DNA from 3 places in the Streptosporangium sp. NPDC020072 genome. Region 2 is predicted to be linked to each of the others. Evidence: riboswitches for the same ligand, from Rfam matches in the RefSeq annotation. Region 2 holds a riboswitch; each other region holds the start of a gene.
What was found. A riboswitch is a leader RNA that binds a small molecule or an ion and turns the genes downstream of it on or off. The one in region 2 is predicted to bind cobalamin.
Positions count from the first base shown of each region.

Region 1 (6,355 bases), on a different contig from region 2:
TCCCCGCGGATCGCGACGTTGGCGGCGTCCTCGATCTCCCCGCGGGCTCCGGCGGGCAGGGCACCGCGCCAGGAGAAGTCCAGGCGCAGGTGGCCGGGCCGGTTGTAGGAGCCGGACTGCAGGGCGGCCGGGCCGAGCGTGGCGCGCAGCGCGGCGTGCACGACGTGGGTCGCCGAGTGGGCCTGGCGGGCGCCCGCGCGCCACTCGGGGTCGACCTGGGCGCGTACGGGCTGTCCCGGCGCCAGTTCCCCGTCCAGGACGCGCACCTGGTGCACGACCAGCCCGGGGACGGGGCGTTGCACGTCCAGCACCTCGGCGGACAGGCTCGGGCCGTGCAGGGTTCCCGCGTCGCTCTCCTGGCCGCCGGACTCGGCGTAGAACGGGGTGCGGTCGAGGACGACGCCGACGATCTGGCCCGCGACGGCCGTGGCCACGGGCGCCCCGTCGCGGAGCACGGCCAGGACCGTCGAGTCGGTGGTCAGCGTCGTGTACGCCCGCCAGTCGGTGGGGCCGTGCTCGTCGAGGAGGGCGCGGTGCAGTCCGGTGTCGGCGTGGCCGGTCTTCCTGGCGCGGGTGTCCTCACGGGCGCGGCGCCGCTGCTCGGCCATCAGCTCCCTGAACCCGGTGACGTCCACGTCGAGGCCGTGTTCGGCGGCGATCTCGACGGTCAGGTCGATCGGGAAGCCGTAGGTGTCGTGCAGCTTGAAGGCCGTGGCCGCGGGCAGCCGTTCCCCGGTCCGGGTGATGGCCCGGTCGAGCAGCGCGCTGCCCTGGCGCAGCGTCGAGCGGAAGGTCTCCTCCTCGCCGTAGGCGTAGGCCGAGATCCGGTCGAAGTCGGCGGCCAGCTCCGGGTAGGAGGGCGCCATGCAGTCGCGGGCCACCGGCAGCAGTTCGGGCAGGACCGGGTCCTCGTAGCCGAGCAGCCGGACGGCGCGGATCGCCCGGCGCAGGATCCGGCGCAACACGTAGCCACGTCCCTCGTTGGAGGGGGTGACGCCGTCGCCGATCAGCATGAGCGCGGTGCGGACGTGGTCGGCGACGACCCGGAGCCGGACGTCGTCGGGGTGGCTCTCGGCCGCGGACGGCCCGGAGCGCACGCCGTACCTGGTTCCGGTCAGCGCCGCGGCGGCGTCCAGGACGGGCCGGGTCTCGTCGGTCTCGTAGAGGTTGTCGACGCCCTGGAGCAGCGCCGCCATGCGTTCCAGGCCCATGCCGGTGTCGATGTTGCGGGAGGGCAGCTCGCCGAGGATCGGGTAGTCCTCCTTGCCGACGCCCTCGCCCCGCTCGTATTGCATAAAAACGAGGTTCCAGAATTCGAGGTAACGGTCCTCGTCGACCTCGGGCCCGCCCTCTCGCCCGTAGGCCGGACCACGGTCGTAGTAAAGCTCGGAGCAGGGCCCGCACGGCCCGGGGACGCCCATGGACCAGAAGTTGTCGGCCTTGCCGCGCCGTACGATGCGGGCCTCCGGCAGGCCGATCACGTCCCGCCACAGGGCGTGGGCCTCGTCGTCGTCCAGGTAGACGGTGGCCCAGATCCGGTCGGGGTCGAGGCCGTAGCCTCCCTCGGCCCGAGGCTTGACCGTCAGGTCCCAGGCGAGCCTGATCGCCTCCTCCTTGAAGTAGTCGCCGAAGGAGAAGTTGCCGCTCATCTGGAAGAACGTGCCGTGCCTGGTGGTCTTGCCGACCTCGTCGATGTCGAGGGTGCGGATGCACTTCTGCACGCTGGCCGCCCGGGGGGACGGCGGTGTCCGCTGCCCGAGGAGATAGGGCTTGAACGGCACCATGCCCGCGTTGACGAACAGCAGCGTCGGGTCGTCGGCGGGCAGCGGCGCGCTGGCGGCCACGGTGTGCCCCGCCGCCGCGAAGTGCTCAAGGAACCGCCGTTTGACCTCCGCCGTCCGCACTTGCCCTCCCGAAGCCGCCGGTCTTTGCAATTGCAAATTTGTTGCAACAAGACATCGTACAGCCGCCACCGGAACCGGAAGCCATCTTCAGCGCATCAACGGCTTCGTGCAATGATGACCGGCGAAGGCGAGCGCGGACGAGGAAGCCGGTGCGAATCCGGCGCGGTCCCGCCACTGTGATCGGCGAGCGGACCCCCACGAGGTCACCGCCCCCTGCGGGGTGGGAAGACGGGGGCGAGCATCGACCCGAGAGCCAGGAGACTCACGCGGTCGCCTCCTCGACGAACTGGGGCGGATCTCCCCGGAGAGGAGCGGGTCGGCCGATGGATGACCTCGCGTGGCGACGACCGCACGAGCCCTCCGCGCCGACGTGTGCCCGGAGACGACCTCCTGGCCGGTTCCGTGACCTTCCGGCAGGGCCGTCCCATGGTGCAGATCCCGTGAGAGGAACCGTCCGTGACGGTCAGACGTCCCCTGTCCCTGTTGCTCGCCCTGTCCTGTGCCGTGCTCCTGGCCGGTTGCGGCGCCTCCTCCGGAGCCCCGGCTGAAGCCCCTGCCGGGGCCGTCGCGGGCTTCCCGGTCACCCTCGACGACTGCGGCGTCAGGACGACCTACGACCGCCCGCCGCGGCGGGCGGTCTCGCTCAACCAGCACGCGACCGAGGTGATGCTGGCGCTGGGACTGCAGGGGTCGATGGCCGGCACCGGATATCTCGACGACAAGGTCCTGCCCGAGTACCAGGCCGCCTACGACGGGGTGAAGGTGCTCTCCAGGCAGTACCCCTCCTACGAGGCGCTGCTGGCCGAGGAGCCCGACTTCGTCTACGGCGGTTTCTCCAGCGCCTTCGACGAGAAGGAGGGCCGCGGCCGCGACGCGCTGGGCAAGGCCGGGATCGACACCTACCTCAACGTCGAGCAGTGCCCGTCAGGCCCGGTGGACATGGACCTGATGGACCGGGAGATCCGCAACGTCGCCACGATCTTCGGCGTGCGCGAACGGGCCGAGGCGCTCATCACCCGGCTGCACGAGCCCCTGGCGCGGGTGAGGGAGAGGCTCGCCGACGTCGAGCCGGTCAGGTTGTTCGTCTACGACAGCGGCGACAAGACCGCCTTCACCGCCGGGGGCAAGGGCGTCGGCGACGAGATCATCACGCTGGCGGGCGCGCGGAATGTCTTCACCGACGTGGACAAGACGTGGGCCGACGTGTCGTTCGAGCAGGTCGCCGAGCGCGCGCCCGACTGGATCGTCGTCTACGACTACGGCGAGGAGAAGGTCGAGGACAAGAAGAGGTTCCTGCTGTCGAACCCGGCGCTCGCCGACGTTCCGGCGATCAGGCACAGGCGGTTCGCGGTGCTGCCGCTGTCGTCGGTCGTGCTCGGGGTCCGGGCGCCGTCGGCGGTTGAGTCGCTGGCCCGGCAGATCCACCCCGACCGGTTCGAGTGAGCGGCCTGACCGGGCTCTCCCGGACGACGCCCGTCGCCCGGCGCCCCGGCCTGCCGTACCCGCTGACGCTCGCGCTGTGCGCGCTGCTGCTCGGCGGGGCGGTCACGGCGGGGGTCGCGGCCGGTTCGATCAGCCTGCCCGCCGAGCAGGTGTGGGGCATTCTGCTGCACCGCCTCCACCCCGCGCTGGCCGAACCGGTCTGGTCCCCGGTCAGGGAGACCGTCGTCATGGACGTACGGCTGCCGCGGGTGATCCTGGGCGGGGTCATCGGCGCCGGACTTTCGGTCTGCGGGATGGCGTTGCAGGCGCTGGTGCGCAACCCGCTGGCCGATCCGATGCTGCTTGGCGTCTCCTCCGGCGCCAGCGTGGGCGCGGTGAGCGTGACGGTGTTCGGCCTGACCTTCCTCGGCCCGTTCTCACTGCCGGTCGCCGCGTTCGCGGGGGCGCTGGCGGCGCTGGTCACGGTCTATTTCCTGGCCCGGTCCGGCGGGCGGATGACCACGGTACGGCTGGTGCTGGCCGGGGTGGCGACGGCCGAGGTGCTCTCGGCGGCGGCCAGCTTCCTGGTGGTGACCTCCGACGACCCGCACCGGGCCCAGTCGGCCGTCCGCTGGATGCTCGGCGGCGTCGCCGGGACGACGTGGACGACGGTGTGGGTGCCCGCGGCGGCCGTGACGGCGGGCACCGTCGTCCTGCTGGGCGTCTCACGCCCGCTGAACCTGCTGCTGGCCGGGGAGGAGGCCGCCGCCTCCCTGGGGCTGGATGTGCACCGCTTCAGGGCGGCGCTGTTCGTGCTGGTGGCCATGGTGATCGGCACCGTCGTCGCGGTCAGCGGGGCCATCGGGTTCGTCGGGCTGATCATGCCCCATGTGGTGCGGCTGCTCGTCGGGGCCGACCACCGGCGGGCGCTTCCGGCCACGGCGCTGCTCGGAGCGGCGTTCCTCATCACGGCCGACCTGGTCGCCAGGACGCTGATCACCCCCGAGGAGATCCCGGTGGGGATCATCACGGCGCTGGTCGGCGGGCCGTTCTTCCTGTGGCTGATGCGCAGGAGGACCTGATGGGCGCTCTGGCCGTACGGGAGGTCTCGGTGCGGATCGGCGGCAGGGACCTGGTGCGCGCGGTGACGTTCGAGGTGGCCCCCGGTGAGGTGCTCGGCCTGGCCGGGCCCAACGGCGCGGGCAAGTCGACCCTGCTGAGGACCCTCTACCGGGTGCTGCGCCCCACCGCCGGGCAGGTGCTCCTCGACGGGCACGACGTGTGGCGGATGCCGGGCAGATGGCTGGCCCGCCGGCTGGCCGCGGTGCTTCAGGATGGCGGCGGCGACTTCGGGCTGAGCGTCCACGACGTGGTGTCCATGGGACGTACCCCGCACAAACGGGCCTTCGACGGCGACTCCCCCGCCGACCGGGCGATCGTCGCCGAGGCGCTGGAGCGGCTGGACGTGGCCGATCTGGCCCACGCGCCCTTCGACCGGCTCTCCGGCGGGGAGAAGCAGCGGGTGCTGATCGCCCGGGCGCTGGCGCAACGACCGGAGGTGATGGTGCTGGACGAGCCGACCAACCACCTCGACCTGCGCCACCAGCTCGACGCGCTGCGTCTGGTGCGCGGGCTCGGGATCACCGCGGTGATCGCGCTGCACGACCTCAACCTGGCCGCCGCGTTCTGTGACCGCCTGTGCGTCATGGACGGCGGCGCGGTCGTGGCGCTCGGGACCCCGCGCGAGGTGCTGACGCCTGAACTGCTGCGGGACGTCTACCGGGTGGACGCCGAGGTCGGCGCGCATCCGAGGACGGGCGTCCCCCAGGTGACGCTGATCACCGAGGGGGACGCGCCGTGAGGGAATCCGTGCCTCAGTAGCCCAGTGAGACGGTGTGGCCGACGGTCTCGGGGACGGCCAGCGTGGCGAGGAGGCCGCGGCGTTCTTCGCCCTCACCTTCCTCGAACGGCTCACCGTGTGACGACCACTTATGGGATAGAGATCTTCACCGTGGCGTCGCCGTACGCCGATTCCGTGTGGGCGTCCCGCTGAGCGGGACGTTTCCATGGGCGGCTCCCCTCCGGCCGGCGGATCATCTCGGCAGGGCGGAAACGGCTCCCGCGTGGGACCCCCGGCCACGCGCCGGGGCTCCACGCGGGACGAGTCAAGGAGATCCCCATGCCACGTCCCCTGCTGGTCCTGCTGGTCTGCGCGGCCGTCGTCGCGGCGCTGCCGCCGCTGTGGCGCCTGCTCGCCAGGCGGGTCAACACCCAGGTCCGCCGGATCAACCGGTGAACGCGCCCGACGGGCTCGACGGGCTCGACGGGGACCGGCGCGACCTGGTCGCCGCGGCCTGGCGGCACGTCACGGGCGACCGGCTGCGGGAGCTGTTGCGCGGCCTGGTGGACGTCCCCAGCCCCACCGGCGGCGAGCGTCCCCTGGCCGAGCACATCGCCGCCACCCTGACGGCCGCCGGTGTCACGGCGGCCGTCCAGCCGCTCGACGACCGGCAGGCCAACGCGTGGGGCCGGTTGCGCGGCGACGGCGGCGGCCCCGACCTCATGCTGTACGCGCCGATCGACACGCTGACCACCGGCCGCGAGGACGAGGACGTCCCGTGGATCGGCCCCGCGCTGCGCCCCGACATGCGCCCCGCCGCCCGCGTCGAGGGCGACCTGGTGACCGGGCTCGGCGCGGGCAACCCGAAGGGGCACGCCGCCTGCGTGCTGATGGTCGCCGAGGCCGTCCACCGGGCCGGGCTGCCGCTGGCCGGGGACCTGCTGGTCGCCTTCGGGTCGGGCGGCATGCCCGCCAACGCCGCGCCCGGCGCAGGACGGCGCAATGTCGGGCAGGGGGTCGGCTGCTCCTACCTGCTCGAACAGGGGATCTGGGCGGACTTCGCGGTGATCGCCAAGCCGGGGTGGACGGTCTCCTGGGAGGAGGTCGGGCTGGCCTGGTTCGAGGTCGTCGTCCACGGCGTCCACACCTACGCCGGCTCACGGCACCGTCTGCCGTACGAGAACGCGGT
Region 1 is NZ_JBEYAB010000011.1:66,992-73,346, forward strand. It holds gene alaS (alanine--tRNA ligase) at 1-1,904, opposite strand, end outside; cobalamin riboswitch at 2,042-2,168, shown strand; gene ABZ470_RS25975 (ABC transporter substrate-binding protein) at 2,361-3,347, shown strand; gene ABZ470_RS25980 (iron ABC transporter permease) at 3,497-4,408, shown strand; gene ABZ470_RS25985 (ABC transporter ATP-binding protein) at 4,408-5,187, shown strand; gene ABZ470_RS25990 (hypothetical protein) at 5,619-6,355, shown strand, end outside.
Region 1: linked by a shared signal. The riboswitch ahead of ABZ470_RS25975 (ABC transporter substrate-binding protein) and the one ahead of ABZ470_RS13075 (ribonucleoside-diphosphate reductase subunit alpha) in region 2 are both predicted to bind cobalamin.

Region 2 (6,355 bases):
TCGCAGGAGACCTCCGGGGGGCAGTCGGGCGTCACGGTGCCGGACGCGCGGCGCAGCCCGGGTGTCCCCGTCCCGGCCGGTCCCAGGCCGGGCGCGGGCGGCAGGACGATCCGCTCGCCGCTGTCGGTCACGCGGGAGACCCCGGCGCGCATCGTCGCGTAGACCGCGTCGGCGAAGGCCCGCCCTGCCCCGGTCTCACCGGGTCCCGCGTACCGCGCGACCGCGGCGTACCAACCGGCCGCTCCGGCGTCCGGCCTGCCTCCGGAGCGCCGCTGGTGGTCGGCGAGCAGCGCCGCCCCGGCCCGGATGTTGGCGGCCGGGTCCGCGCGCAGCAGGCCGGGGTCGATCCCGGTCAGTTCGGCGGCCCGGCGCAGGGTGTCCTCGGGCGGCGCGGACGCCACGTCCCGGGTCCCGACCCGGTACGGCCTGCTCTCGTCGCCCCGGGGGTCGCCCTCGGCGTCCCGGTGGACGCCGCTTCCTGTGAAGGCCCGGCCGTCGACCAGGTGCATGGGGCCGTAGCCGCCCGCGACACTGGGCAGCCGGCCGTTGACGTCCCAGCGGGACTCCAGGTAGGACACGGCCAGCAGCACGTTCTCCGGCACGCCGTACTCTCCGGCCGCCCGGGTGAAGGCCTCCCGCAGGCTCGCGGGGGCGGCAGGGGACGCGGAGCCGTACGGCGGGGGCTGCCAGGCGGGTGCCGGAGCCGCCACTGAGAGGGCGGCGACGATCGATATCCCCGGCAGACGGCGCATGAGGTTCCCTTCCGGCGTGATCACTACCCAGAGTTATGGGTGGTCGCGGACCGTCTTATGGCCGGGCGGAGGGAGATCCACGGCAATCTTTCCTGCCCGGAATCGGGCAGAAAACTTGGTAAACGCCAACATGGCTGCGTATGGTCCTCCTCTGTGTCGACGGCATGGCATCCCCACGAGGACCTCATCGCCCACCTGACCCGGACGAGCGCGCTCGGTCCGGGAGAGGCCGCGAGGGTGGTGGCGGACGTGCTGGCCTACTTCTCCGAGCCCACCGAGGAGTTCGTCCGGCGGCGTCACGCCGAGCTCAAGTCCAGGGGGCTGGTCAACGACGCGATCTTTCCCAGGATCGCCGCCGAGCTGAGCTCCCGCCGTGTCGCCGCACCGGAACTGTCCCTGCGCCAGTTGCGCCGGATCGTCTACGGGTAAGGAGCGGTCAGATGTGCGGAATCGTGGCCTACGTGGGGCCGAAGGACGCGGCCCCCATCCTGCTTGAGGGCCTGCAGCGCCTTGAGTACCGCGGTTACGACTCGGCCGGCGTGGTGGTCTCCAACAGAGGCCTGAAGATGCGCAAGGTCAAGGGCAGGGTCGCCGACCTGGCGGCCGTAATGCCCGCCAGGTTCAAGGGAACCCTGGGCATCGGGCACACCCGCTGGGCGACCCACGGCGCGCCCAGCGACGTCAACGCCCACCCGCACCTGTCCGCCGACGAGCGCGTCGCCGTCGTGCACAACGGCATCATCGAGAACGCCGACGAGCTGCGGGCCAAGCTGGAGGCCGACGGCGCGGTCTTCCTGTCGGAGACCGACACCGAGGTGCTCGCCCACCTGATCGCCCGCACCGTCGAGGACACCGACTCGCTGGCGGAGGCGGTCCGCGCCGCGCTCAAGCGGGTCGTCGGCACCTACGGCGTCGCGGTGGTCGACGCCCGGCGCCCCGGCGAGGTGGTCGTGGCGCGCAACGGCAGCCCGATCGTGCTGGGCATCGGCGAGAAGGAGATGTTCGCCGCCTCGGACGTGGCCGCGCTGGTCCGCTACACCCGCCAGGTGGTGCACCTGGAGGACGGCGAGCTCGCGGTGCTGAAGGCCGACGGCTTCAACACCTTCTCCAGCGACGCGCGGGAGACGGCCAAGGAGCCGCTGACGGTCGACTGGGAGGCCGGGCACTACGACACCGGCGGCTACGAGCACTACCTGCTCAAGGAGATCTCCGAGCAGCCGGAGACGGTCGCCAGGACGTTGCGCGGGCGCCTCGACGACCGCTTCCACATCGCCCATCTGGGCGGGCTCAACATGGACGCGCGGGAGAGCCGCTCCTTCCGCCGGGTGAAGATCATCGGATGCGGCTCGGCCTACTACTCGGGCCAGATCGGCGCCCAGCTCATCGAGGAGCTGGCGCGCATCCCGTCGGACGCCGAGCCCGCCAGCGAGTTCCGCTACCGCAGCCCGGTCGTCGAGCCGGACACCCTCTACGTGGCGATCAGCCAGTCGGGGGAGACCTACGACACCCTGGCCGCCGTCCAGGAGCTCAAGCGCAAGGGCGGCCGGGTGCTCGGCATCGTCAACACCGTCGGCAGCGCCATCGCCAGGGAGGTCGACGGCGGTCTCTACCTGCACGCGGGCCCCGAGGTCTCGGTGGCGAGCACCAAGGCCTTCACCTCGACCGCGGTCGCCTTCGCGCTGCTCGCCCTGCACCTGGGAAGGGTGCGCGACCTGTCGCCCGCCGACGGCCGGCGCATCGTGGAGGGCCTTCGCGCGCTGCCCGGCCAGATCGGGGAGATCCTCGCCCTCGAACCCCGGATCAAGGAGCTGGCCGGCAAGTACGCCGGCTCGCCGAGCATGATGTTCGTCGGCAGGGTCAGGGGATACCCGGTGGCCAGGGAGGGCGCGCAGAAGCTCAAGGAGGTCTCCTACGTGCACGCCGAGGCCTACCCGGCCAGCGAGCTCAAGCACGGGCCGCTGGCGCTGATCGGCCCGGAGATGCCGACCGTGGCGGTCGTCCCCGACGACGAGCTGCTGGACAAGAACCTCACCACGCTGGGGGAGATCCGCGCGCGCGGTGGGCGGGTGCTCATGGTCGGGCACCGCGAGGCCGATCCCCGGCTGGCCGACGACTGCCTGGTGGTGCCCAGGAACGAGATCGAGCTCGACCCGATCCTGCTGTCGATCCCGCTGCAGCTGTTCGCCTACCACGCGGCCGTCGCGCTCGGCCGCGACGTGGACAAGCCGCGCAACCTCGCCAAGAGCGTCACCGTGGAGTGAGCGCCTGATGCCCCAATTGCGGTGCAGAGAGTGACATATCTGCAACGTAGGGTATCGAGAGATCTGGGGGATCTCGGCGGAAGGGACGCTTATGCACCGTAGGCGATTCCTCGCGCTCGCGCTGGGGGTCATGGTCGCCGGGGGCTGCGGTGACATGGGAGGCCCCGGTGCGGGGTGGGCGCGCAGGCTGACCATCGTCGCGCCGGTCGTCCGCGGGCGGCGCTGGGACCAGGCCGCCCACGCGCTGGCCGCGATCCTGACCGGCGAGAGGATGGCCGGTGCGGTCGAGGTGAGCGGCGCGGGCGCCCAGGGGATGGCCGCCCTGACCGCGTTCGCCGCCGTCGGGGGTCCCTTCGCGCGCGAGGGCCGGGTGTTCCTGGCGGGCGTGCCGATGCTGGCGGGCGGCGAGACCGCCGACGCGGACTCCGTGCTGGCGGCCTCGACCCCGCTGGCCAGGCTGGCCGGAGACTGGTCCGTCCTGGCCGTCTCCCCGAACTCCCTGCTGCGGACCTTCGAGGACTTCGTCGCGGCGCTGCGCCGCGACCCGGCGCGGCTGGTGGTCGGGGGAGGGGCCGAGGGCGGCTCCGACCACGTGCTCTACGGCATGATCGGCAAGTGCCTCGGCGTCGACGTCAGGCTGATGGAGTACGCGGGCTACCCGACCGAGTCGGAGGCCGTCGAGGCGCTGCACGAGGGGCGGGTGGCCGCGCTCCTCGGCTCGGCCGGCTCCCTCCTGCCGAAGATCGCCACGGGCCGGCTGATGCCGCTCGCGGTCTCCTCGGGGGAGCGGATCGACGGCATCGACGCGCCGACGCTGATGGAGCGGGAGGTGCGCCTGGAGTACGCCGACTGGTGCGGGGTGCTCGGTCCCCGGGCCATGAGCCCCGGCGACCGGGACGGGGCGGTCGCCCTGTGCGACCGGATCGACGCCTCGCCCCGATGGCAGGCCGTGTGCGCGGCCAACGGCTGGCACCGGGCGTACCTGAGCGGTGACGACTTCCGCCGGTGGCTGGTCACGGAGACCCGCCGTACCCGCGCGGTGCTCAACGAGCTCGGGTTGCTGAGCATCCCCGACACAAACTGTTGGGGTGGTTGCGTCAGGCGGCACTAGATGTAGGATCCTGGTCGTCGCTGGTTCGCCCACGAGGGCGAGGCAACAGGGAACCCGGTGAGAGACCGGGACTGCCCCGCAGCGGTGAACGGGAACGAAAGCCGTCAACTGAGCACTGGGTGAACCACGCCCGGGAAGCGACGGCCGGTAGGAGCGCGCGTCACGCCCGTGAGTCCGAAGACCTGCCCGCGGTGTGTGGAGAGGGGACCGACCAGGTCCCCGCTCGGCACGAGAGTTGTCCAGGGCTTCGAGGGAGAGCCGCGGGACGAGGCGGTCCGGCGTGCCCGGGAGCCGCCCGTTGACGCGCGCCCTGCTCCGTGAGCCGTACGGGGATTACCTGCACGAGGGGTGGCACGTGACACAGACCTTGGCCGAGAAGGCGGAGAAGACCGGGCACTCGCCGGACGATCGCAGGCGGGCGATCGAGGAGGCCGCGGCCCGGGTGATCACCGACCCGGAGAACTCCAGAGCCGCCGCCAGGCTGCTGACCGGCCTGATCGCCGAGGAGGCCGCCGAGCACGGCGTCACGACCTTCTCCGAGTCGATCGCCGCGACCCACGGCGCGGGGCTCCTGCAGGACGGGCTGGCCGCCTTCGTCGCCGCCAACGCCGCCGCCCTCGACGCGCTGGTCGACCCGGCCGCCGACGACAGGTTCGAGTACTTCGGGCTGCGCACCGTCTACGACCGCTACCTGCTGCGCCACCCGAGCACCCGCAAGGTCCTCGAACGCCCCCAGCACTTCCTGCTGCGCGTGGCCTGCGGTCTGTCGGAGACGGTCGAGGAGGCCGCCGAACTGTACGGGCTCATGGCCACCCTGTCCTACCTGCCCAGTTCGCCCACCCTGTTCAACTCCGGTTCCCGCAGGCCCCAGCTGTCCTCCTGCTTCCTGCTCGACTCCCCGAGGGACGAGCTAGAGGCCATCTACCAGCGCTACGGCCAGGTCGCCCGCCTGTCGAAGTACGCCGGGGGCATCGGCATCGCCTGGACCCGGGTCCGCTCGCGCGGCTCGCTGATCCGCGGCACCAACGGCCACTCGAACGGCATCGTGCCGTGGCTGCGCACCCTCGACTCCAGCGTCGCCGCCGTCAACCAGGGCGGCCGTCGCAAGGGCGCGGCCTGCGTCTACCTGGAGCCCTGGCACGCCGACATCGAGGAGTTCCTCGAACTGCGCGACAACACCGGCGAGGAGGCGCGCCGTACGCACAATCTGAACCTCGCCAACTGGATCCCCGACGAGTTCATGCGGCGGGTCGAGGCCGACGAGATGTGGTCGCTGTTCGACCCCAAGGAGGTCCCGCACCTCACCGACCTGTACGGCGAGGCGTTCGAGGAGGCCTACCGCAGGGCGGAGGCCGAGGGCGGGTTCGTCAGGCAGGTCCCGGCCCGTGCCCTGTACGGCCGCATGATGCGCACGCTCGCCCAGACCGGCAACGGCTGGATGACCTTCAAGGACGCCTCGAACCGGACCTCGAACCAGACGGCCCGTCCGGGCAACGTCATCCACCTGTCGAACCTGTGCACCGAGATCCTGGAGGTCACCAGCGACGCGGAGACCGCCGTCTGCAACCTCGGCTCGATCAACCTGGCGGCCCACCTCACCGCGGACGGTGTGGACTGGGAGCGGCTGCGCCGTACGGCTCGCACCGCGGTCAGGTTCCTGGACAGGACCATCGACCTGGGCTTCTACCCGACGCCCGAGGCCCGCGCGGCCAACGAGCGCTGGCGGCCCGTCGGGCTGGGCGTGATGGGGCTGGCCGACGTCTTCTTCGCGCTGCGGCTGCCGTTCGACTCGCCGCGGGCGCTTGAGCTGTCGACCCGGATCGCCGAGGAGATCGCGCTGGCCGCCTACGCCACCTCCAGCGACCTGGCCGCCGAGCGGGGGCGCCACCCCTCCTACGGGGACACCCGCGCCGCCGACGGCGTGCTGCACCCCGACCACTACGGGGCCGCCCGTTCGGCGGAGTGGACGGCGCTCAGGGAGCGGATCGCCGTGACCGGCCTGCGCAACTCGCTGATGATCGCGATCGCCCCCACGGCCACCATCGCCTCCATCGCGGGCTGCTACGAGTGCATCGAGCCCCAGGTGTCGAACGTCTTCAAGCGCGAGACCCTCTCCGGGGAGTTCCTCCAGGTCAACCGCTATCTGGTCGCCGACCTCACGGCCCGGGGCCTGTGGACCCCGCAGATCAGGGACGCGATCAAGCGGGCGGACGGCTCAATCCAGGACGTCC
Region 2 is NZ_JBEYAB010000005.1:136,794-143,148, reverse strand. It holds gene ABZ470_RS13095 (N-acetylmuramoyl-L-alanine amidase) at 1-752, opposite strand, end outside; gene ABZ470_RS13090 (hypothetical protein) at 906-1,181, shown strand; gene glmS (glutamine--fructose-6-phosphate transaminase (isomerizing)) at 1,193-3,013, shown strand; gene ABZ470_RS13080 (tripartite tricarboxylate transporter substrate-binding protein) at 3,105-4,124, shown strand; cobalamin riboswitch at 4,129-4,329, shown strand; gene ABZ470_RS13075 (ribonucleoside-diphosphate reductase subunit alpha) at 4,480-6,355, shown strand, end outside.

Region 3 (6,355 bases), on a different contig from region 2:
ACTCGTTCTCCGTGAGCCCGCGACGGGCTCGTCGCGAGTTCTCTAACGCGAGGTGGTGGAAACCGGCAGGCGGGACTCCTCCCGCTGTTCCTCGTGCCCCTCGCGCCGGGGGAGGGTCGCGGCGACGACCAATGTCCCGGCGATCAGGACGACGTTCTTGACGACGAACTCGCCCTCCATTGTGAGCATGAGCGGGTTTCCGTCCTTGAACGCGACACCCGGGTGGAGCACCAGGACCAGGAACGTGCCGACGAGGTGGAGCAGGAGCACGGGCAGGAACGGGCGCAGCCACCGGCCGGTGAACAGCGCCAGGGCCACCGCGACCTCGAACACGCCCAGGGCGGGCACCACGAACGACGCGGGCAGCGGCACGAAGGACAGGGTGTCGGCGACCAGGGCGCCGACCGGGCTGACGTTCGCCACCTTCAGCACGCCGAACCACAGGAACACCAGGCCGAGCGTCCCTCGCATGATGACCGGGAAACGCCGGTGGAGAATGGCGGCGACTCGCGACTTGACATCGGTTAGGGCGCTTGGTATACGCCCTTGATGGAGATGTGACCCTTTAGTCCGATACATGGTTAACTCCGATGGCTGGGGGGTTTGCCGGGTCTAATATAGCCTGCCCTTTTCTTTCGGAAATTGTAGGAAATGGGGTCTTAGGTCACGGTTGTTGAGTCGCGAAAGCGGGGGGCGGAGATTTTCCCGCGACCCGCGAATTCCCCCGTACGGTTTCAGGCGGCCCGGGGCGATGGGAGAACGATCCCGCGAACCCGCCGGCGGGCCCGAATATGGTTGTCGCTCCGCCATCGGATGCGCGTAGGGTTGGGGACGCAGTCGGTTCGCCCTGCCCGCCAGGCAGACGCGTCGTAAGAGGGAACCCGGTGTGACTCCGGGACTGCCCCGCAGCGGTGAGTGGGAACGACCGCCGTCAAACGCACTGGATCCGGCAGATCGGGTCCGGGAAGCGACGGCCACTAGGTGTCAGGGCGAGACAACGGCCCGGACGTGCCCGCGAGTCCGAAGACCTGCCACTGCCCGCGTGCGACCACGCACGCGGTGACCTCGGTGACCTCGCGGGTGGGTCGGCGGCATGGGACGGGCCTGGTGCGCCCGCCTCTCCTTCGTCTCTCCCCTCGGGGCACCGGAGTCCTTTCGTGACTCGCGAAGGAGAGTTCCGTGACCGAGACTTCCTCCCCCACCGTGTACGGCTACCCCCGTCAGGGGCCGGACCGTGAGCTGAAGAAGGCGATCGAGGGCCACTGGGCGGGCCGGGTGACCGAGCGTGACCTGCTGGACGTCGCGGCCGGGCTGCGCGCAGGCAACTGGCGGCACCTGACGGAGGCGGGGGTGCGGGAGGTGCCGACCGGCGACTTCTCGCTGTACGACCACGTCCTCGACACCACCGTCATGGTCGGCGCCGTCCCCCCGCGTCACCGAGCCGTCGTGGAGACGGAAGGCCCCCTGGCGGGATACTTCGCCATGGCCCGGGGCACCCAGGAGGTCGCCCCGCTGGAGATGACCAAGTGGTTCGACACCAACTACCACTACCTGGTGCCGGAGCTGGGACCTGACACCGTCTTCGCCGCGGACCCGGCAAAACAGGTCGGCGAACTGCGCGAGGCCGTCGCGCTCGGGCACACCGCGCGCCCCGTGCTCGTCGGCCCCGTCACCTACCTGCTGCTGGCCAAGGCCGCCCCCGGCGCGGACCCGGCCTTCGAACCCATCGGCCTGCTCGACCGGCTGCTGCCCGTCTACGCCGAGGTGCTCGCCGCCCTGCGCGCGGCCGGTGCCGAGTGGGTGCAGCTCGACGAGCCCGCGCTGGCGCAGGACCGCGACCGGGCGGTGCTCGACGCCGCCGCCCACGCCTACCGTGAGCTCGGCGCCCTGACCGACCGGCCGAAGATCCTCGTCGCCGGTTACTTCGACCGGCTCGGAGACGCGCTGCCGGTCCTGGCCAGGGCGCCGATCGAGGGCCTGGGACTGGACTTCACCGGCCCGGCCGCGGCCAACCTGGAGGACCTGGCCCGCGCGGGCGGTCTGCCCGGCAAGCGCCTGATCGCCGGTGTCGTGGACGGCCGCAACGTGTGGATCAACGACCTGGGCGGGTCGCTGGCGACCCTGGCCACCCTGCTCGGCCTGGCCGGCCGGGTGGACGTCGCGCCCTCCTGCTCGCTGCTGCACGTCCCCGTCGACCTCGGGCTCGAACACGGCCTCGACCCGCGGGTCGGCCGCTGGCTCGCCTTCGCCAGGCAGAAGGTCGCCGAGGTCGTCACCCTGGCCACCGGGCTCAGCGAGGGAACCGGGGCCGTCGCCGGACGACTGGCCGCCAACCGGGCCGACCTGGCCTCACGCGAGGCCTCCGCGCTCACCCACGACCCAGAGGTCAGGGCCCGCGCCGCCGCGGTCACCCCCGCCGACACCCGCAGGCCCCAGCCGTACGGTGAGCGGGCGGCGGCCCAGCGCGCCCGCCTCGGCCTGCCGGAGCTGCCCACGACCACCATCGGCTCCTTCCCGCAGACCGGGCGGCTGCGGGCGGCCCGCGCCGACCTGCGCGCCGGGCGGATCGACCAGGACGCCTACGACGAGCTGATCGCCTCGGAGATCCGCTCGGTCCTGGTCTTCCAGGAGCGGGCGGGTATCGACGTCCTGGTGCACGGAGAGCCGGAACGCAACGACATGGTCCAGTACTTCGCCGAGCGGCTCAACGGCTACCTGGCCACCCAGCACGGCTGGGTGCAGTCGTACGGCACCCGCTACGTGCGCCCGCCGATCCTGGCCGGGGACGTCTCCCGCCCCAGGCCGATGACGCTGCGCTGGACGACCTACGCCCAGTCCCAGACGGGGCGACCGGTCAAGGGCATGCTGACCGGCCCGGTCACCATGCTCGCCTGGTCCTTCGTCCGCGACGACCAGCCGCAGGCCGAGACCGCCCGCCAGGTCGCCCTCGCCCTGCGCGACGAGGTCGCCGACCTGGAGGCCTCGGGCATCGCCGTCATCCAGGTGGACGAGCCCGCGCTGCGGGAGACGCTGCCGCTGCGCGCGGCCGACCGGCCCGCCTACCTGGCCTGGGCGACGGAGGCCTTCCGCCTGGCCACGAGCGGGGTGCGGGCCGACACCCAGATCCACACCCACATGTGCTACGCCGAGTTCGGTGAGATCCTGGCCGCCATCGACGACCTCGACGCCGACGTGATCAGCCTGGAGGCCGCCCGCTCCCACATGCGGGTCGCCGGCGAACTGGCCGGGGCCGGGTATCCCCGCGAGGTGGGGCCGGGCGTCTACGACATCCACTCCCCGAGGGTGCCGGACGTCGAGGAGGTCGCCTCCCTGCTGCGCGAGGGACTCGGCGGCATCCCGGCCGGGCGGCTGTGGGTCAACCCCGACTGCGGCCTGAAGACCCGTGGCTGGGGCGAGGTCCGTGTCTCCCTGGACAACATGGTCGCCGCGGCCCGGGTGGTCAGGGCGGAGGCCGGCTGACCCCTCCTCCGGGCCCGGCGCGCGCCGGGCCCGGAGGCTCCCGGTCACGACAGGCGTCCGGCCGCGAGCCGCCGCACCTCAGACCGCACGATCTTGCCCAGCGGGGTTCTCGGGAAGGCGTCCAGGCCCAGGTCCTCGACGGGGACGAACCTGCGCGGCACCTTGAAGGTGCTGACGAACCTCAGCAGCGTCGCGCGCCAGCCGTCGACGCGGGCGACGGCACCGGGCAGCAGCGTGTAGACGAGCACCGGCTCGGCCCCCGTCACCGGGTGCGGCAGCGCCACCAGGACGGCGTCCTCGACGCCTTCGAGGTGCGGGACGAGGTTCTCGACCTCGGCGGGGTAGAGGTTCTCGCCGTTGACGACGACCATGCCGTCGAGGCGGTCGACGATCGACAGCTCCCCGCGTTCGTCGAGGCGTCCCAGGTCGCCGGTGCGTATCCAGCCGTCGTCGACCCGCTCCCCGGTGAGACCGGGGGCGTCCTGGTAACGGGTGAACACGTTGTCCCCGCTCAGCAGCACCTCGCCGCTCTCACCGGTCGCGACGTCCCGCCCGTCCCGGCCGGCCACGCGGACCCGGGAGCAGTCCAGGGGCAGCCCGGCGCTCCTGGGGTCGCCGCTCTTTCTCCCGCGTGGTTCGACCGTGGCGATCGAGGCCGTCTCGGTCATGCCGTACACCTGGTGGACGGGCAGGCCGAAGGTGGCCTCGAAGCGGTGGATCAGCTCGACGGCGAGGGGGGAGCCTCCGGCGAGGACCCCCTTCAACCGGCCTGCGACCGGTCGTTCCGGCCGTTCGACCAGGTGGGCGAGGTAGGCGTTGACCACAAGCGTCCACGTTGGCTCGTAGCGGTCGACGTAGGTCCAGAACCGCGCCAGCGCCGCCTCCGGGCGCACGCACACGGTACGGCCGCCGCACCACAGCGGGGTCAGCGTCGGGAAGACCTGCCCGCCGGCGTGGAAGAGCGGGCTCACGTTGAGGAAGACGTCGTCCTGGCCCGCCCGCGCCCATCCGGCCAGGGACCGGGAGCCCGAAAGCAGGCTCCGGTGCGACAGGACGACCCCCTTCGGGGTGCCGGTGGAACCGGAGGTGTAGACGATCTCGGCGTCGGCCGCGCCGTCGCCGCCGGAGAGGATCGGCCGCCTGCCGTACGCCTCACCCCGCGCGAGCAGGCCGGTCAGCAGGGGCTCCTCGTCGTCGGTGCCGATCCACTCCGGGCGTCGCCGCAGCTTCACGGCCGTGGCCTCGCGGCCGAGGACGAGCGCGGGGCCGCAGTGCGCCAGGAGCGTTTCGAGTTCGGCGGCGCCCGCCTTCGGGTTCAGCGGCACCAGCACCCGCCCTGAGGCGACGACGCCGAGGAAAAGCAGCGCCGCCAGCGACGAGTTGTGCATGACCGTCACCACCCGCGCCCCGGCGGGGACGCCGCGTTCCTCGAACAGGGTCGCGCATCCCCTGGTGAAGGTCAGGACGTCCGCGAAGGAGACGACGCGGCTCTCCGGCTCGACGGGCAGCAGGTAGGGGCGCTCGCCGTACCTGGCGGCGGCCGAGGTGACGAGGCCGAGCAGGGTCGTCGCCGCGGGGAGGGACGGCCCGGTCACGGCCGGCGGGGCGGGGCCGGGCAGGGCGACGCTCCGTGACCCCTCCCGCAGGGCACGTCGTACGGCGGCGCACAGGTGGCTGACCGTGGGCGTCTCGAAGACGACGTCGACGACGTCCGCGCCGAAGGACAGTTCGAGGCGCGTCACGATCTCCACGGCGGCCAGTGAGTCCATCCCGGCCTCCATGAGGTCGTCGTCGGGACCGAGACGGGAACGGTTGAGGGCCTCGGCGCAGATGGAGGTCACCCGCGCCTCAAGATCGGTCGTGGCCACCGAAGAACGCCTCCGTTCAATTCACGGACCGTTCTGCCGCCGCGCCGGTCCCCTTTTCTCTCCCGCGGTGATATTCATCCGTCGCCCCACGGACGGTCAGAAGTGACGTCGCGATGATCCGCGGATAGCCGGGATCATGTGCGGTGGTTCTTCGCGGCGGTGTCACACCGCCCTCGGAGAATGCGCCCGAAACGGCCCGCTGTCAACGACGGAACAGTTCCCGCGGTGCTGATTCGGGTTTTCGTTTCTTTCTTCCCGCATGGGGTACGCCGGGCCGGTGAAATCCGGGGAGCAGGGGTACGGGCCGACACGAAGACCATTTCGACCCTGGGGCGGGGTAATGGCCACGGCACCGCTCGGCGGCGATTTCGACCCCTTCTCGCCGGAGATCACGGCGGGTCCTTATCCCGTCTGCGCCGGCCTCCTCCGTTCCGGCGAACCCGATCGCGCGCCCGCCGCGCGCCTGACACCCCGTCGTACCCGACGCCCGCCGGGTCCGGGTCCGCGGGGCGGGAATTCCGGTCCCAGGGCGGACCGGAAAAGGCGGAGCCGAATATCGGAATAAAAAGCCGCCCGAAACCAGGGGTCCCGGAATCCCCGACTTTTTGTGTTACCTGTGAAACGTGTGTTACCAGAGTGGCCTGATGGATTCGGTATTCCGTGACGGATCGAGCACCGTACGACGGTTGTGGACGCTCCCTGGTATCGGTCTTGACCGTGTGTTAGCATTCCTCCGACTAAAGGCCTGTAAGGGAATTTTATGGCCGTTGACCGCGAGGACGCCGGCTGGTCGGTTCGGTTTCCTGTGTCGTAAGAATTACCGCTCGCGTACTTTTTCTGGAGAAAGCATCAGGCCTGTTTCGGCATTGGAGGGTGACGGTGACCCGGAAAGTCGCGGTTCTGGACGACGAATTGCTTGTGGTGCGAACACCCGAAGAATTCCATCGTGCGCCGGGCGACTATCAGAAGATGCTGATCAGCCAGGTCATGATCAACACAGAGGGTGA
Region 3 is NZ_JBEYAB010000017.1:227,280-233,634, reverse strand. It holds gene ABZ470_RS35180 (hypothetical protein) at 43-471, opposite strand; cobalamin riboswitch at 858-1,033, shown strand; gene metE (5-methyltetrahydropteroyltriglutamate--homocysteine S-methyltransferase) at 1,180-3,480, shown strand; gene ABZ470_RS35170 (AMP-binding protein) at 3,525-5,348, opposite strand; gene ABZ470_RS35165 (Phenylacetic acid catabolic protein) at 6,318-6,355, shown strand, end outside.
Region 3: linked by a shared signal. The riboswitch ahead of metE (5-methyltetrahydropteroyltriglutamate--homocysteine S-methyltransferase) and the one ahead of ABZ470_RS13075 (ribonucleoside-diphosphate reductase subunit alpha) in region 2 are both predicted to bind cobalamin.